3 regions of the Photobacterium sp. GB-72 genome follow, and region 1 is predicted to be linked to each of the others. Evidence: predicted binding sites of a transcription regulator. Region 1 holds the regulator's gene; each other region holds the start of a gene.
What was found. Region 1 encodes CRP, which controls carbon source genes, mostly activating them, when cyclic AMP is high. Its sites were predicted from a motif close to TGTGANNNNNNTCACA; they were not measured.
Positions count from the first base shown of each region.

Region 2: a site for CRP is predicted at 1,567-1,582, ahead of ectA (diaminobutyrate acetyltransferase). Genes of this name have one in related genera too.
Region 3: a site for CRP is predicted at 1,566-1,581, ahead of C9J40_RS05305 (NupC/NupG family nucleoside CNT transporter). Genes of this name have one in related genera too.

Region 1 is NZ_PYNV01000010.1:144,321-148,455, forward strand. Features, by position in the region: gene astD (succinylglutamate-semialdehyde dehydrogenase) at 1-426, shown strand, start outside; gene C9J40_RS12880 (DUF1338 domain-containing protein) at 471-1,259, shown strand; gene C9J40_RS12885 (hypothetical protein) at 1,314-1,496, opposite strand; gene crp (cAMP-activated global transcriptional regulator CRP) at 1,677-2,309, opposite strand; gene C9J40_RS12895 (OsmC family protein) at 2,689-3,093, shown strand; gene C9J40_RS12900 (phosphoribulokinase) at 3,163-4,032, opposite strand.
Region 2 is NZ_PYNV01000005.1:219,418-223,552, forward strand. Features, by position in the region: gene C9J40_RS08715 (beta-ketoacyl-ACP synthase) at 1-672, shown strand, start outside; gene C9J40_RS08720 (STAS/SEC14 domain-containing protein) at 767-1,132, opposite strand; gene ectA (diaminobutyrate acetyltransferase) at 1,681-2,238, shown strand; gene ectB (diaminobutyrate--2-oxoglutarate transaminase) at 2,249-3,514, shown strand; gene C9J40_RS08735 (ectoine synthase) at 3,529-3,915, shown strand; gene putP (sodium/proline symporter PutP) at 4,011-4,135, opposite strand, start outside.
Region 3 is NZ_PYNV01000002.1:467,125-471,259, reverse strand. Features, by position in the region: gene C9J40_RS05310 (lytic transglycosylase F) at 1-975, shown strand, start outside; gene C9J40_RS05305 (NupC/NupG family nucleoside CNT transporter) at 1,651-2,841, shown strand; gene alsS (acetolactate synthase AlsS) at 3,084-4,135, shown strand, end outside.

The DNA.
Region 1 (4,135 bases):
GTATTGGTAGAGGCAAAGCGCGGACAGGGAGCGGTGGTTACACCTGGGATCGTTGATGTTACGAATATCGAAAATTTACCCGATGAAGAATATTTTGGCCCATTATTGCAGGTAGTGCGTTATCAAGATCTTGCTCAAGCCGTGTGTCTTGCGAACGACACCCGTTATGGCTTATCAGCCGGGCTTGTATCAACCGATGATAGTGAATGGCAATATTTTATTGATCATATTCGCGCGGGGATTGTAAATCGTAATCGCCAGTTAACGGGAGCGAGTGGAGATGCACCGTTTGGTGGCCCAGGAGCATCTGGTAATTTACGCCCAAGTGCTTACTACGCTGCTGATTATTGTGCTTACCCAATGGCATCAATGGAAGGTGAGGCAACATGCTTACCTGAGCAGTTATCTCCGGGTATTTCACTCTGAGACTAATAGGTTCACTGTATTACTTACAGTAAGGATTGTGCAGCATGGAACAATTATTTACCGCGTTATGGCAAGATTATACTCAGCGATTATGCCCTTCAGCGCTGAATATTCGGCAATTACTTACCGAAGATGCGCCACTTAGAAATGATCATATTGCGTTGCGTACCTTTGCACTACCTAAATGTGGTTTAGCAAGATTAGCGGCTCCATTTATTGCGTTAGGTTATAAACCCAAAGGTCGATATCATTTCAAAGCGAAAAAGTTATATGCAGAGCACTTTGAACACCCCGATCCCGCTGCGCCTAAAGTATTTATTAGTGAACTGCAATTAGGATTATGTTCAACAGAGTTACAAACAGAAGTACGTCAGCTTGTCGATCAAGTTGATGATGCTTATTTTGCTGATCCTGCTTTTCTTTCTCAAGGTAAACCATGGCAATTAAGCCGTGATAGTTATCAGTTTTTAAATGCAGAAAGTGAATATGCAGGGTGGGTGGCAGCGCATGGTTTTGGTGCTAATCATTTTACTGTTGATATTAATCAGCTTGAGCAATTTAATGAAATTTCTGAAGTGAACCATTTTCTCGAATCAAGTGGTTTTGACATTAATCAGGCGGGAGGTGCGGTAAAAGGCGATCCTACTGTGATGTTAGAGCAATCAGCAACCATGGCTGATAAAGTCATGGTCACGTTTTCTGATGGTGAGATGTTGGTCTCTGGCGGATTTTATGAGTTTGCTAAACGTTATTTACAGCCAGATGGTGAGATTTATACCGGATTTGTAGAAGCTTCGGCAGATAAGATCTTTGAAAGTACTTATAACTCTTGAACAGTGTAAACAATGCAATAAAAAGCAGCCAATTGGCTGCTTTTTTTAAATCTGTTAATTATCTAGGGGAGATCCCCAAATACCACTGTCTTCAACAGGACAGCGACGTAAACCTGTTTGCTGTTCTAAATAACAACGACGGTCACTAAAGCCTGTCATCTCAATAGTTGTAGGTTGAGGAGCGATAGCGCCAGGTACAGTGGTGTAGCTATTCGGGGCAAAACGTTCAATATCCATATAAAAACCAAAAAAAGATGAAGTCCATTCATTGCTTGAATTTAGCATTTAATTTGAGCAATACAAGTTAATTAATGGCACACTTTTTAAAGGTATTTATGGGGGGGATTATTAATCAATCAGAAATAAAAAAGCCGCAACAGTGTGCGGCTTTTTTCGTACGGTTAAAGACGTTAAAAATTAACGCGTACCGTAAACAACAATCGTCTTACCGTGAGCAGAGATTAGGTTCTGCTCTTCAAGCATTTTCAGAATACGACCCACTGTTTCACGAGAACAGCCAACAATTTGACCGATTTCTTGACGAGTGATCTTAATCTGCATGCCATCAGGGTGCGTCATTGCATCTGGTTGTTTTGCAAGATTTAGCAATGTCTGTGCGATACGACCTGTAACATCTAAGAATGCCAAATCACCTACTTTCTGGCTTGTCACTTGTAGGCGACTTGCCATTTGAGCAGATAAGCGCATCAGAATATCAGGGTTAACCTGAATTAACTGACGGAATTTTTTGAATGAAATTTCTGCTACTTCACAAGGACTTTTCGCACGAACCCAAGCAGTACGCTCTTGATCTTCTTCGAATAAGCCAAGCTCACCAATAAAGTCACCTTGGTTTAGGTAAGAAAGGATCATCTCCTTACCTTCTTCATCCTTGATTAGTACAGCAACAGAACCCTTCACAATGTAGTACAACGTTTCTGCTTTCTCACCTGCGTGGATCAGCGTACTTTTCGATGGGTACTTGTGAATATGACAATGGGAAAGAAACCACTCTAAAGTTGGATCTGTTTGCGGTTTACCTGGAACCATATTACTAACTTCCTCTGCATTTGTTGCCCAACAGCATTGGTTTCTTTTCTAACTTTTATCACGAGAAAAAAAACTGCCTACTGATAGGGTATCCATTCAGCCGCTGGGCTGCAAGCTAACTTGAATAAGTTAGAGTGTATCCTTTTTCTGCGCCTTTTTCTTGATATTGATCTAGTAGATTCGTTCATTTCATATGGATAACTGTGCACAGGATCACAATGCGGCGAGATAATTTTAAGTGGTGCGATAAGTAATGATTATTACGACGATTTTTAGAGAGGAAAAAAGTTGTTATTAAGGCGGAGAATTAGGATTTACATTCATTATTTAATCAATAAGACTAGAGACAATTATTGGGCGTTTGAATAAGGATTAAGCGATGCAGTCCCGAGTAAAATGGGTAGAAGATATGACTTTTTTAGGTCAATCTAGCTCCGGTCATAGTGTAGTCATGGATGGTAATGGAGGGGATAAAGCTCCAAGTCCAATGGAATTGGTATTAATGGCGGCGGGAGGGTGTAGCTCAGTAGATGTTGTCAGTGGTTTACAATCCCAAGCGCAAAATATTGTGGGTTGTGAGGTTCTTATTTCAGCTGAGCGTCGAGAGCAAGCGCCACGTTTATTTACCGCAGCCAATTTGCATTTTATTGTTTCAGGTTTTGATTTAAATGAAACCTTAGTGGCTAACACCATTGCTGATTCTTTAGAGAAATATTGCTCTGTATGCTTGATGATTGGTGAAAAGGTTAAGTTGACTCATTCGTATGAAATCATCACTGCTTAATAATGATTGAGATGAAAAAGGTTGGTGTTTGTGCCAACCTTTTTTCTATTTATTTTCGTTTGTGCAAACTTAACTGATTTTCCCTGTATTAATCAGTTTCTCGATAAGGGGGCGCATGATCAATTCCATTGCAAAACTCATTTTTCCACCAGGGACGACAAGCGTGTTATGACGTGACATAAATGAGCCTTGGATCATGGAAAGTAAATACGGAAAATCGACATTATTTAAACCGCGAAATCGGATCACAACAAAGCTTTCATCTAAGCTTGGGATCCCTTTGGCACTCACCGGGTTTGAGGTATCAACGGTTGGTACACGTTGAAAGTTGATATGTGTGCGTGAAAATTGCGGAGTTAAATAATTTAAGTAATCGTCCATGGAGCGAACGATTGACTCCATCACCGCTTCGCGAGAGTGCCCTCGATCTCTCGTGTCACGAACAATTTTTTGGATCCACTCCAAGTTAACAATGGGTACCATGCCAATAAGAAGATCAACATGCTGTGCGACATGGATCTCGCCATCGACAACCCCACCATGTAAGCCTTCATAAAAGAGTAAATCAGTGTTTTCTGCTAACTGTTGCCACGGAGTAAACGTTCCGGGCATTTGGTTGTAGGGTACGGCTTCGTCAAATGTGTGTAGATAACGGCGAAAGCGGCCTGTGCCATCTTCACCATATTGTTTGAAAAATTGCTCTAATTGGGCAAAGTCATTGGCTTCTGAGCCAAAATAGCTGATATGTCGACCTTGCTCTTTAGCTTTGCGGATCTCAGTGTCCATTTCAGGGCGGGTATAGCGATGGAAGCTATCGCCTTCTAGCCATGCCGCATTAATGTTCATCATATTGAACATCTTTCGGAATGCTTCAGAAGTCGTCGTGGTTCCTGCTCCTGATGAACCAGTAACTGCAATAATAGGATGTTTTGCAGACATGACTAACCTTGTCGTTGTTGATTATCGAAAGATAAATGAGAAAGCAGGCAATAATAAAATTACCTGATCGGGCAACAATGCTACTACAAGTTAACAGGGATGT
Region 2 (4,135 bases), on a different contig from region 1:
GTGATGGTTGCAGGTGGCGCAGAAGAGCTTTGCCCAACAGAATCGGCGGTATTTGATACCCTGTTTGCAACGAGCCTTAAAAACGATGAACCAAAATCAACACCACGACCTTATGATACGGATCGTGATGGCTTGGTAATTGGTGAAGGTGCTGGCACATTAGTGTTAGAAGAATACGAGCATGCCGTTGCACGTGGCGCTAAGATCTATGCCGAAGTGGTAGGATTTGCGAGTAACTGTGATGCCGCCCATGTAACACAGCCACAAAAAGAAACCATGCAGCTTTGTATGGAGATGGCACTGCAACAGGCAAATTTATCGCCAAGTGAAATTAGTTACATTTCAGCACATGGTACTGCAACCGAAAAAGGTGATATTGCAGAAAGCCAAGCCACAGCGAGTATCTTTGGCAACAACACTCCAATTAGCTCTCTGAAAAGCTATTTAGGCCATACCCTTGGGGCCTGTGGTGCGATTGAAGCGTGGCTAAGTTTAGAAATGATGCATGGCGGCTGGTTCAGCCCAACGCTTAACCTTGAGAACGTTGATCCTGAATGTGGTGATTTAGACTACATTCGTGGCGAAGGTCGCAACCTTGATTGCCAATATATTATGAGCAACAACTTTGCGTTTGGCGGGATTAACACTTCCATTATCTTTAAGCGAATGTAACTTAAGATACTCTAACGATACCGTATCTATACCATTATAAATAACCATGCTTGAACATTTTATCACTTCTCAAGCATGGTTAATTTCAATCGTATTATTGCTGTTTTAAAAACGTAATTGCCTGATCTTTTTCTTCTGGCAGGAAGAATTTAATGTCTATTTTACGAAACAGCTTATCTTCCACTTTTACGATTTTTTCTATCCATTTTTTCTCTGCAACAACAGCCACTTTTGCTACATGTGATATTCCCGCATGAAACAAATAGCGCACTTCTTCTAGCAATGCTGAAAATTCAATCCCATCAAAATTGTCAATCTGCTCAAAGATAACAACTTTACCGTGTAATTCTGTCTTCGCCTGAGCATCAAACAAAATACGTTTCATATCATCTTCAGTCACTTTGCCATCAATTGAAAAAGCCACGGCATTATCAATATCTAAGTTAATCATAGTTAACATTATAAGTTTCCTTAATCCATCAAGAAATGATGAAAATACTATGCGCTTTTTAAATGAAAACGACAGTAATTAAAGAGCATAATTAAGGGAAATGACATTTCAGAATGATCGTATATTCAAGAGAACGATAAACGTTAAATAGAATAGTAAACACTCAATAAATACCTGAAGGTATATATCTATATATAAATGCACTCACAACGACATATAAATATCAACATCATAAGTATAAACACTATTTATTATTTATATCCCCATCAGTAAATAACGACACAAACTGTCACACCATGCCGAGCTTAGTTACAGCATAATAATAGAAAACAAGATGCATAATGTTGCTTTTAAGTCTTTAAAAAGGTTCTTCGTGAATACTTTAACAACCAAAACAATTTAGAGCTCTAATCACTTAACTTTCATTTATGTACATTAATAAACGAGATCTTGCTCAAATAAATTACGATTATTCAACTTTTATTCAGATAATTATCATCCTGATAGGTAATAATACCCACTAAATTATTTAGAGCTCAAAGGAATAGACTCTTAATATGGACATATCAACACCTTCGGTAATGACTTCCGATACAGGTGAAGACCAGATACAAAAGTGGACTTTTTCAACACCAACAGCTCATGATGGCGATGACGTTTTTACGTTGATCGCAAACAGTCCCCCTCTCGATACCAATTCATCTTATTGTAATTTTCTTCAAACAACTCACTTTAGTAATACGTGTGTTATAGCAAAAGATGATGGTGGTGAAATAGCAGGTTTTATCTCTGGTTACCCAAAACCTAATCAGCCAAATACTTTATTTATATGGCAAGTTGCCGTTGCTCCTCAATTTCGAGGAAAAGGGCTCGCCTTTACCATGTTAGATAACCTGTTAAGTCGAGACTCTCTAAATAATATTACCGCTATAGAAACAACCATTACGGAAGAGAATAATGCTTCGTGGGCGTTATTTAATAAACTTGATGCACGTAATGGTAACAATGGCGAAGTCAGTACATTTTTAGACAAGAATATACATTTTAAAGGCAAGCACGATACGGAATTGTTGTATCGCATCCCTTTAATTCAAATTAAACAGAAAGGATTATAACGGCCATATCATGGATATTTTTAAGAAGCAGGAATCTAAAGTTCGTTCTTACTCAAACAGTTTTCCCGTCGTTTTTACTAAAGCAAAAGGGAGTTGGCTTGAAACCGAACAAGGAGATCGTTACTTAGATTTTCTAGCTGGTGCTGGATCACTGAACTACGGCCATAATAACCCTACTTTAAAACAGGCTTTGCTCGACTATATCGAACAAGATGGGATCACTCATGGTTTAGATATGCACTCGACAGCAAAGGCTAATTTCCTTGAAGCATTAGAACGCAATATTTTAGCTCCTCGCCAACTTAATTACGTTACTCAATTTACCGGCCCAACGGGTACTAACGCTGTAGAAGCGGCACTAAAACTTGCGCGTAAAGTGAAAAAACGTAGCTCTATTGTGGCTTTCACCAATGGTTTTCATGGTTGTACAGCTGGAGCGCTAGCTGCAACAGGCAATCAACATCACCGTCAAGGTGCAGGGACAAGTTTAAACAATGTTACTCGTATTCCATTTGAAGGTTATGCGGACATTGATGGCCTTAAATTGTTTGAAACTATGCTAGCGGATAATTCAGCAGGTATGGACAAGCCAGCCGCTGTCTTGATTGAAACAGTACAGGGCGAAGGCGGCTTAAACGTTGCGTCTAACCAGTGGTTACAACGATTAGAAAAAGTCTGTAAACAAAATGATATTTTATTGATTGTTGATGATATTCAAGCAGGCTGTGGCCGTACTGGTACCTTCTTTAGCTTTGAGCCGTCAGGTATTAAACCAGATATGGTTACCCTATCTAAATCAATTGGTGGTTACGGCTTACCAATGGCAATCGTGCTATTCAAACCAGAGCTCGATATTTGGAACCCAGGTGAGCATAACGGCACATTCCGTGGCAACAATCACGCATTCATTACAGCAACGAAAGCACTCGAAACCTATTGGGCTGATGACCAACTAGAAAAGCACGTTGCAACATGCTCAAACATTATTGCTAACGTCATTGATAAATGCCTACACGACCATCCTGATATGTTTGTGCAAAGAAAGGGTCGAGGCATGATGATTGGTATTGAGTGTAATGATGGCGATCTGTCTAGCCAAATCACCAAAGCCTGTTTTGAAAATGGATTAGTGATTGAAACCGCGGGTCCTAATGATGAAGTCGTGAAGTTCTTTAGTCCACTCACCATTACAACGGCAGAGCTTGAGCAAGGCTTAGCAATTTTTGAAAATGCGGTTGAGCACGTTGTTGCTAAAAACTTTAGAAAAGCATCGTAATTTAAGGACGAAAAATGATTGTTAGAACATTAGATGAATGTCGAGACAGTGAACGCCGTGTAGCTTCTGAAACTTGGGAAAGTGTTCGTATGCTTCTTAAAGATGACAAGATGGGGTTTTCTTTTCACATCACGACAATCTTTGAGAACACTGAAACCCATATTCATTATCAAAATCACTTAGAGTCTGTTTACTGCATGAGTGGTGAAGGTGAAATTGAAGTTGTTGGGGGCGAAACTTACCCAATTAAACCAGGTACACTATACATTCTTGATAAACACGATGAGCATTATTTACGTGCTTATAAAGACAAAGAAATGGTGATGGCTTGTGTGTTTAATCCGCCAATCACAGGCAAAGAAACACATGATGAAAACGGTGTTTATCCACTCGTTGACTAAAACATTACGTGTATAGCCAGCGCACTTTCAGCGAAAAAAAATCCCTGTATAGCAAAGCTGATACAGGGATTTTTCTTGCGTAATATTAGATAATATTAATCGAATTCAACCAGATTTTTTTGATATTGCTGATGTTGCTGTTGTACTGCTTCTGACGGACGACCCGTTGCTTTACTTACCACCACAACCGCAACAGTGGCAAAAATAAAGCCAGGAATGA
Region 3 (4,135 bases), on a different contig from region 1:
GTAAGAAAAAGTTCGAGCTACTATCAAAGCCTACTTGAAGTCAATAATCGTCTATTACTCCAACGCCTAGCGCCAATGAAGATCCATTTTTTAGAAGAAACACTGCAAGATTATGAGTTGTTGGAAATGGTTAATCTCGGGTTGATGAATATGACCGTTTTAGATGATCATAAGATGAAAATATGGAACAAGATATTACCAAAATTACGCATGAATTCTGCTTTCGTTTTAAGGAAAAACGGTGAAATAGCCTGGGCAATGAGAAAAGATAGCCCTAAATTAATGAAATTAGTTAATAGGTATATTGAACAAATAAAATCAGGGTCATTATTAGGAAATGTTATTTATAACAAGTATTTAAATAATCAAGGCTGGATAACAAACCTATTGAACCATAGTAATATGGATAAAATGGAAAAACTTTCTGATCTGTTTTTTAAATATTCTACGGAATATGATTTTGATTATTTAATGATGATGGCTCAGGGTTTCCAAGAATCAGGGCTTAATCAGCATAAAGTCTCCAATAAAGGTGCCGTTGGCATCATGCAAGTACTACCAAGTACAGCAAGAGATCGATATATAAATATTCCTAACATTTATATAGCAAGTAATAATGTTCATGCGGGTATAAAGTATATGCGCTATATCCAAAATAATTACTTAGATGATAGCAGTCTAACCTATGATAATAGAATGTATATGACACTCGCCTCTTATAATGCAGGACCTGGCAATATTAGAAAAATGCGACGTTATGCAAAGGAAAAAGGCTATAACCCTGATATATGGTTTAATAATGTTGAAATTATTACCAGGAGATATATAGGCAAACAACCTGTTGTCTACGTTACAAATATAAATCGTTATTACATTGTCTATAAACAATTAATGCGTTTAAAAAAATACCGCCAGAAAGGTGTCCGACCTTTTGTTCCACCTTACCGGTTTAATGTCCCTACCATTCTTGAATAAGTATACTTACTTACGTTGAGTCGCCTTTCGTTTAGACGATCAACGTAAGTTAGCCATACATGCATTATTTAGCCTTTAAGCTTTTATTCAATCTTGTTTCATTACGCTGATCGTGTCGATGGAAGTACCATAGCTTACGATTTTTAGAGGATTTTTTCATCGTTTCTATTCCACTAAATTATCACGAATATAATATTTCATTTTGTAAGACAAATGAATATTAAGTGCAGCATTGAATCATATTTAAAAAATTCTGAAATTTATTTATCTAAAATATTATTTTCCATATTTATTAAACATAATAAAAAATAACATTTGATATACACAGAGACTACAATTGCCTATTTAATCATCGTGTTTTTACCGATTGGACTACTGCGATATTCCAAAACCACTAAAAAGTATTTTTCAATCATATTACAGGTGAGATTCAGTTCACAGTTATGCTCATTTGGCATGTTGATGATACAGTTATATGAGCGTATAACGACAACCCAGTAATGACAGGGCTCTTTCGAACTGCAATCGTTTGCCGCAATCGTAATTCATCTAAGCACGTAATAGTGACAGAAAATTACGCGACCCAAAAGTGAGACTTAAGTCACTTTTAGAGAGAAAGAAATATTTAAACATAAGTATATATCTTGATAAGAATCACACTGAGAGCAACCAAACATGGTCTATCTACATTTCGTTTTAGGGTTAATCGTTATCGCAGCCCTAGCACTTGTTGCAAGTAATAACCGTAAAAACATCAAGTACAGATATATTATTCAGCTACTGCTTATTGAAATGGGATTAGCCTACTTCTTGCTTAACTCCTCAATGGGTACAGGGATCGTTAAAGAGTTTGCTGATGGATTTAATGGATTACTCAATTTTGCCGCAGAAGGGACAAATTTCGTCTTTGGTAACCTATCTAACAATGATGGCTTTAACTTCTTCTTAAGTGTTCTAATGCCAATCGTATTCATTTCAGCACTGATTGGTATTCTTCAGCACATCAAAGTTTTGCCATATGTCATAAAAGGCCTTGGATATTTATTATCAAAAGTTAATGGCATGGGTAAACTTGAATCCTTTAACGCTATTAGTGCCTTAATGGTCGGTCAATCTGAAAACTTCATCACCTATAAAGATATTCTCGGTAGAATGTCTGAGCGTCGCATGTACACGTTAGCGGCAACAGCCATGTCAACCGTATCGATGTCTATTGTCGGTTCTTACATGAAGCTAATCGATCCTAAATACGTCGTGGCTGCCTTGTTTCTAAACATGTTTAGTACCTTCATTATTCTCTCTATCATTAACCCATATGACCACGAAGCAGAGATGAATATTGATGAGATGATGGCGGCTGAAAGTGGTGAGAAACTGACGTTCTTTGAAATGTTAGGAGAATATATTCTTACTGGTTTTAAAGTCGCGGTTATTGTAGCGGCAATGCTGATTGGTTTTATCGCGCTAATTTCAATGATTAATGCCGGCTTTGATGCTGCATTCGGTATTAGCTTCCAAGATGTTATTGGCTACGCTTTCTATCCATTTGCATGGATCATGGGTATCCCTGCTCATGAAGCCCTACAAGCAGGTAGTATCATGGCAACCAAGCTTGTTGCTAACGAATTTGTAGCAATGCTGTCACTACAAAAACAAGTAAGTGAATTAACACCGCACACCGTAGGTATTGTTTCTATCTTCCTTGTGTCATTCGCTAACTTTAGCTCTATCGGTATTATTGCTGGTGCTGTAAAAGGGGTGAACGAAGAAAAAGGTAATATGGTGGCACGTTTTGGTTTACGTTTGCTTTACGGTTCAACGCTCGTTAGTTTTCTATCAGCGTTAATTGCAGGCATCATGATTTAATCGTTGTCATTGCCATTCCTCCCTTAAAATGCCGGTCTTTTCTAATATGAAGGCTGGCATTTTTATTACATCGTAAATTCCCCCTCCCCTTATTTATCTGTAAATTGAGAATTTAACTTTCATTTTCAGTTATTTGATTTGTATGATGAATGTATAGAATTGTGCCACTCATCACATAAAATTCGAATTCACGAACAATGTCCTGAGCCTATTAACTTAATAAATATAATTTTGAGGCTTATATGTCGGATAAAACCGTCTCTGGTGCTGAACTGGTTGTTGAAACTTTAAATGCACATAACATTCCACACATTTTTGGTATTCCAGGTGCAAAGGTGGATGCTGTTTTCGATGCTGTTTGTGATAACGGACCTGAAATCATTATTTGTCATCATGAACAAAATGCAGCGTTTATGGCAGCAGCAACAGGGCGTTTAACGGGTAAAGCAGGCATTTGTTTAGCGACCTCTGGCCCGGGCGCATCAAACCTTGTCACAGGCGTTGCAACAGCGAACAGTGAAGGTGATCCTGTGGTTGCACTTGCAGGTGCTGTACCGCTTTCGATGTATTCTCACAATACTCACCAATCCATGGATACCCGTTCACTGTTTACTCCTATCACCAAATTTTCAGCAGAAGTGATGGATAGCGGCTCGGTATCTGATGTTGTACATAAAGCTTTTCGTATTGCAGAGCAACCTACCCAAGGTGCTAGCTTTGTTAGTCTACCGCAAGATATTCTAACTAACCGTATTCCTTACCAACCAGTACAACAGCCTAATCCAATTTTGTTCGGTGGTGCACACCCACAAGCTATTCGTCAGGCTGCTGATCGCATTAATGCTGCAAAAAATCCGGTGTTATTACTGGGTATGGATGCAAGCCAGCCTTTTGTTACTGATGCCATTCGCCAACTACTCAAACAAACACCAATTGCCGTTGTGAATACGTTTGCCGCAGCTGGGGTTATTTCTCATGATTTATACAACTGCTTTTTAGGTCGAGTGGGCTTATTTAAAAACCAACCCGGTGATATTGCGTTAAACAGCGCAGACTTAATCATCACCATTGGTTATAGCCCCATTGAATACGATCCGATTCTTTGGAATAAAGATGCAAATACCCCAATTATTCATATTGGTTATCAACAAGCAGATTTAGAAATTAGCTATAACCCTGTTTGTGAAGTTGTGGGTGACTTAGCGGTGTCTGTTACGTCTATTGCTTCTGAATTAGATAAGCGAGAATCCTTAGAAAGTAACCAACAAATCCAATTATTACGCCACGATTTACA